One region of the Bacillus sp. UNC322MFChir4.1 genome, then DNA from elsewhere that is predicted to be linked to it. Evidence: a T-box and tRNA genes for the amino acid it is inferred to sense, from the RefSeq annotation. Region 1 holds a T-box; the other holds one or more tRNA genes.
The links. A T-box is a leader RNA that pairs with one kind of tRNA and senses whether it is charged. The one in region 1 lies ahead of ileS (isoleucine--tRNA ligase), so its partner is inferred to be a tRNA-Ile.

Region 1 (3,429 bases):
TATTAGAATGGAAGCAAGCAGCAGAAGAATACCATCAAGTAAAACTTACTGATTTTCTTGATCCGCGAGAACAACAAATTGTTTCTATGATTGTTGGACATCAAGGTGATGCTGCATTTCAGTTATACGGGGCTACCCCGAGTGCAGAAAGAAAACGGGCGTTAATTTATCCCGATTACTTTCTGCCGAATGCAGAAGAGTTTCAAATAGAAATATTAGAAATTGACTATCCTTCTAAATTTTATACGCTAGAGCATCGTCAAATATTAGGAGCATTTATGTCTCTTGGCTTAAAGCGGGAGAAATGCGGAGATATTTGGCTTCAGAACAATCGTGCCCAAATTGTAGTTGCAAAAGAAGTTGTGTCGTATATAGAAATGAATTTACAATCAATTGGAAAAACAAAAGTATCATTATCACCTGTGTCAATTGATCGTGCATTACATATAGAAGATCAGTGGGATGAAAAGTCAGGTACCGTCCCGTCACTTCGATTAGATGTACTGCTATCAGAAATGTTTCATCTATCTCGACAAAAGGTACAGCCATTCATTAAAAATGGTCTTGTGAAAGTAAACTGGAAAGTCGTTGATCGATCTGCTTATGAATGTTTTCCGGGAGATGTATTTTCTGTAAGAGGTCATGGTAGAGGTAAATTACTCGCTGCTGAGGGAAAAACAAAGCGCGATAAATGGAGAATTTTGTATGGGACTTTAAAATGATTTCTTTTTTTAGAAGGAAAATCTCCCATTTTGTCGAAGAAAAGATATAATTAAAAAAGAAAATTTAGATAACCTACTTGGAGGTGGCGTTTGTGCCGTTAACACCGTTAGATATTCATAATAAAGAATTTAGTCGTGGTTTTCGTGGCTATGATGAGGATCAAGTAAATGAATTCCTTGATCAAATCATTAAAGATTATGAATTAGTAATTCGTGAGAAAAAATCATTAGAAGAAAAAGTTGCACAACTAGAAGGGAAATTAGATCATTTCTCCAATATTGAAGATACATTAAACAAATCTATCGTTGTAGCACAAGAAGCAGCAGAAGAAGTAAAGCGTAATGCACAAAAAGAAGCAAAGTTAATTGTTCGTGAAGCAGAAAAAAATGCAGACCGTATTGTTAACGAAGCGTTAGTAAAATCAAGAAAAGTGGCATTTGATATTGAAGAGCTGAAAAAGCAAGCAAAAGTGTTCCGTACGCGTTTCCGTATGCTAATAGAAGCGCAGCTTGAAATGTTAAACAATGACGATTGGGACAAGTTAATCGAGTTAGAAGAAGAAGTAGATGAGCTTCTTAAGAAAGAAGAAACTGTGTAAACTTGACGTTTTTCTCATTATTACATATAATTCTATACAACATAATTTTTTAGAAAAACGAAGATAGGGATAAGTACTTTTTTCATACCTTATATAGCGAACTGAGGGCGGTGGAAGCTCAGGATAAGGAGAGAATGGGAATATCACCCTGGAGTTCCTCGCTGAACAACAAAGTAAGCAGAGGCGTGTATTCGCGTTAAGAATATAAAGAGGATTACTATATGTAGTAGTCTACTAGGGTGGTACCGCGGGAGACCTTCTCGTCCCTTTTTGGGGATGAGAAGGTCTCTTTTTTATTCCATTTATTTAGAAAAAGTGTCAATCTTTTATATATTCAAGGAGGAATTAAGTATGGAGTATAAAGATACATTATTAATGCCAAAAACAGAATTTCCAATGCGTGGGAATTTACCGAAACGTGAGCCTGTTATGCAAGAAAAATGGGCTGAAGTGAACATTTATGAAAAAGTACAAGAACGTACAAAAGAACGTCCGCTGTTTGTACTGCATGATGGACCGCCATATGCGAATGGTGACATTCATATGGGACATGCGTTAAATAAAGTATTAAAAGACTTTATTGTTCGTTTTAAATCAATGACGGGATACTGTGCACCATATGTACCAGGTTGGGATACACACGGACTACCAATTGAGCAAGCCTTAACAAATAAAGGTGTTAAGCGTAAAGAAATGACAGTTGCTGAATTCCGTAAACTTTGTGAAGAATACGCATACGAGCAAGTAAATCGTCAGCGCGAGCAATTTAAACGTTTAGGTGTACGCGGTGATTGGGATAATCCATACATTACATTAGAGCCAGCATATGAAGCACAGCAAATTAAGGTATTCGGCGAAATGGCGAAAAAAGGTTATATCTATAAAGGACAAAAACCTGTTTACTGGTCTCCAACAAGTGAATCTGCATTAGCAGAAGCAGAAATTGAATATAAAGATAAAAAATCTGCATCTATTTATGTAGCATTCCCTGTAAAAGATGGAAAGAATGTTTTAGAGGGTGATGAGAAGTTCATCATTTGGACAACAACACCTTGGACGTTACCAGCTAACTTAGGTATTTCTGTTCATCCAGAACTTGAATATAGTGTTGTGAAAGTAAATAATGAAAAATATATTATCGCTTCTGAACTATTTGAAACAGTTACGAAAACATTAGAGTGGGAAAATGCTGAAGTTGTGAAAACAGTAAAAGGTAGCGAGCTTGAATATACAACGGCGAAACATCCATTCTACGACCGTGATTCTCTTGTAATGCTTGGTGAACATGTCACGACAGATGCTGGTACAGGTTGTGTACATACAGCACCTGGGCACGGGGAAGATGACTTCCTTGTTGGAAAGAAATACGGTTTAGAAGTTCTTTGTCCAGTTGATGATAAAGGTGTATTAACAAGTGAAGCTCCAGGGTTTGAAGGACTATTCTATGATAAGGCAAATAAACCAATTACAGAAAAATTAGAAGAGGTTGGTGCGTTATTAAAGTTAACATTTATTACGCATTCTTATCCACATGACTGGAGAACGAAACAACCAATTATTTTCCGAGCAACTGCGCAATGGTTTGCGTCTATTGAAGCGTTCCGCAGTGAATTATTACAAGCTGTAGAGGAAACAAAATGGGTGCCAGCTTGGGGAGAAACACGTCTTCATAACATGGTTCGTGATCGCGGTGACTGGTGTATTTCTCGTCAACGTGCATGGGGTGTTCCGATTCCTGTATTCTATGCAGAAAATGGTGAACCAATTATTACAGATGAGACAATTAATCATGTAGCAGCGTTATTCCGTGAACATGGTTCGAATGTATGGTTTGAACGTGAAGCGAATGATTTATTACCAGAAGGATTTACACATCCATCTAGTCCAAATGGTGAGTTCCGTAAAGAAACAGATATTATGGACGTATGGTTTGATTCAGGTTCTTCTCATCAAGCTGTCCTAGAAGAGCGCGAAGACTTACAACGTCCAGCTGATTTGTACTTAGAAGGATCTGACCAATATCGTGGCTGGTTTAACTCTTCGTTATCAACAGCAGTTGCGGTAACAGGTAAAGCACCATATAAAGGCGTTTTAAGTCATGGCTTCGT
Region 2 (3,429 bases), 360 kb from region 1:
TAGGCGATAGTCAAAGTGAATGTCAGCAACAAGAGGGATATTAATTTGTTTTTTAATATCGGCAATTGCATTTGCAGCGCGCTCATCAGGAACGGCTACACGAACAATTTGACAACCTGCCTCTTCTAAACGTTTAATTTCAGCAACTGTTGCTTCCACATCATGGGTTTTCGTTGTTGTCATGCTTTGTATAATTAATTCATTATTACCGCCAATTGTTAAATTTCCAACTTTAACAGGACGTGTTTTTGTACGATGAGTTATTTCATTCACGAATAGATCGCTCTCCTTATAAAAGAAGTTTCTTATTTTGTAGATAAACACAGTTATATTGTATGCAGTATTTATCTGGTGAAGCAAAATGTCTATATAAATCCATTTTGATTTTTCAATTTGTATTTATATAGTTTCACTTTTCCTATTGTATCAGCGCCTTACTACAGTTGACAAGAATTATGTGATGTTATTACTGGTAGAGGGGGAATTTGTATTTTTTTCCGACTTGTAATTTTGCTGGAGATTTGTCTTGATTTAAGTCTTTGAAATCCGTAACAACCTTTTCAATAGAAGGGATTTTTTTCTTGTTAATTTCTTCTGTAATGGAGAGAACAGTATCGCCCGTTTTTACTTCAATGACTTTAAATTTTGCCTGTGATGTATTTTCTTTTTGCTTATCATTTGCAACTTTAGCTGAGGTTTCTTTTGTTTTGGAATATGTATGAAGCAACGGTAACGTGCCGATTGTCATATCATAGTACAAGACGTAACCGAGAACAAGTAGTAACAAGACACCGCCAAGCCTTTTCATATTTTTCCACTCCTTTGTAGAGAAATATATGCTTGTCCAAAAAAAAAATGCCTTGAGGGCATTTTTTATAGTGAATTTTTTTCTTTTGGTCTTGGCACTTCTTTTATTGTTAAATAAAGAACGACGAGAACAACACCAATGAATATAAATAATGAGAATGGAACATTTATTTTTAATAAGTCCATAATCATAAAGAATATAGTCGGGATTGTAAAACTATAGGCAGTTAAAGTCCAAACTTGTTTGTAAGATAATTTACGAACTCCGCTCATTGCAGAGCCGATAAATGCCAATAGTGAAACACCAAGAAAAGTAATGAATAGTTCGAATAAGTAAATAAATATCCCGATTAAGAATATAGCAACTGAAGAGATGCTATCAATGAATGAAACGATTTCCTTTGCATCTTTCTTTTCAAAAGTTGTATTTCCTAAATCACTATATGGGAAGGATTGTGTTTGTTGTTGTGCCGTTGAAACCATTTTATTTTTTAAAATGAATATACCATCGCGGTTTGGATAAGCCTTTGTATCTGTTGCGTTTGGATCAAATACAAAAATAAAATCTGTTTCATCTTTTATAATTGGTTTACTAATGTCTGCGTGAAGTTCACCGTTTTCAATTTTAAAATCAGGCACATCTTTTTCGATAGAACGATCGATTAAATTAATGCCTTCATGGATGAAGTCTCCAAGTAAAATCGTTTTTGGAACGGTAGCAAGCAGACAGAGTAACATTATGTAAAGAATCGTCTTTCCGATTTTTTGAAAACGAAAAAGTGCCATTTCTTTTGGTGCGTATAAGCTTTTAAACAGCTGGATAAATATGGACATGCATTCACTTCCTTCATTAAATATATTGATTTATAATCTCATTGTAACGTATGTTTTTAAGGAATCACAAGATATATCATGTTGCATGTGAAAATACAATTGACACATTTCTTTTTAATATGGTAAATTTATCTTACATTTTTACATATAATATACCATCGAAGTTTAACTGATTAGAGTGTATGGTTGATGACTGCTCATATATTACGGACCCTTAGCTCAGCTGGTTAGAGCAGACGGCTCATAACCGTCCGGTCGTAGGTTCGAGTCCTACAGGGTCCATATCCATTTCGCATATTGATACATAGCGGAAAAGCTCTCTTATAGAAGGGAGCTTTTTTTTTGCGAAATGTATGAGCATTTCGTTTGAAAAGAAATGGGAAATTTGCTACCTTAATGTTAGCGAGGCAATACGTTAAATTTGTTTTCACCCTTATGTAATTAGGGTAAAATGAATTTGTATGCCAAGTCATTATCGGCAATACATACAATGGGAGGAATATAACAATGGCAAAACATGAATTACCAAATTTACCTTATGCGTATGATGCGTTAGAACCTCATTTTGACAAAGAAACAATGAACATCCATCATACAAAACATCACAACACATACGTAACAAACTTAAATGCGGCATTAGAAGGACATGCAGAATTAGCAGAAAAAAGCATTGAAGAGCTAGTAGCAAACTTAAACGAAGTGCCAGAAGCAATTCGCACAGCAGTACGCAATAATGGTGGTGGACATGCAAATCACTCTTTATTCTGGACAATTCTTTCTCCAAATGGAGGCGGACAGCCAGTAGGTGAACTTGCAAGTGCAATTGAAGCGAAATTTGGTAGCTTCGATGCATTTAAAGAAGAGTTTGCAAAAGCAGGCGCAACTCGTTTCGGTTCTGGTTGGGCATGGCTAGTTGTAAACAATGGTGAATTAGAAGTAACAAGCACACCAAACCAAGATACTCCATTAATGGAAGGCAAAACGCCAGTTTTAGGATTAGACGTTTGGGAGCATGCATACTACTTACATTACCAAAACCGTCGTCCTGACTACATCAATGCTTTCTGGAGCGTTGTAGATTGGAATGCGATTGAAAAACGTTACCAAGACGCAAAATAATAATAAATGTAAAAACTAGGAGGAATTTCTCCTAGTTTTTTTGTTTGCTCTTTTTTGGAGAGTTGATTGGCTCACCTTAATATATACAGTTCAAGTTGATTTACTAACATACAAATTGCTGCTATACAGAATACACCATAATGTGCACTTGCCTTCTCTCTTTGTTTTAAATAACGCATGTGGCAGAAAAGGGTCCTGATCGCTCCAAGCATGGCCGGACACTCTTGCCCATCTAAAAAAAGTGGTTTTTATGTTGGTTTTTCAAGTTGTATTTATATATTAATGAGAAAAACGTTTACTCATGAAAGTTTTATTTTCGGCTTTTCTTCTTTACATAATTGTGACCTTCTTTGGAAGACTAGAACATGAAGTAAAGGAGAGTTTATATGAAATGGAAACATTTAGTTGGCGATGTTGAGGTGAATCGTGATTTAGTTTTATTACTCATAATTGGCGGGTTATATACGTTGGCCATTTCGTTGTCCAATACGTTTGTTAATATTTATTTATGGAAGCAAACGAAGGACTTTATGAATATTGGCTTTTATAATTTAGCAAGCGTTGTTTTACAGCCGTTGACTTTTCTTGTTGCCGGAAAACTAGCGAAACGAGTAGATCGTACAATTTTACTTCGCATCGGTGTAACAACATTAGCTGTTTTTTTTATCG

Region 2: it has a tRNA-Ile gene. The T-box ahead of ileS (isoleucine--tRNA ligase) is inferred to sense a tRNA for this amino acid. The anticodon was not compared.

What each region holds. Positions count from the first base shown of each region.
Region 1 is NZ_JQKQ01000001.1:152,623-156,051, reverse strand. Features, by position in the region: gene BR72_RS00695 (YlmH family RNA-binding protein) at 1-722, shown strand, start outside; gene divIVA (septum site-determining protein DivIVA) at 815-1,321, shown strand; T-box leader at 1,373-1,592, shown strand; gene ileS (isoleucine--tRNA ligase) at 1,673-3,429, shown strand, end outside.
Region 2 is NZ_JQKQ01000001.1:514,536-517,964, reverse strand. Features, by position in the region: gene ispG (flavodoxin-dependent (E)-4-hydroxy-3-methylbut-2-enyl-diphosphate synthase) at 1-273, opposite strand, end outside; gene BR72_RS02660 (hypothetical protein) at 467-808, opposite strand; gene BR72_RS02655 (DUF1189 domain-containing protein) at 874-1,641, opposite strand; tRNA gene BR72_RS02650 (tRNA-Ile) at 1,850-1,923, shown strand; gene sodA (superoxide dismutase [Mn]) at 2,149-2,760, shown strand; gene BR72_RS02640 (MFS transporter) at 3,147-3,429, shown strand, end outside.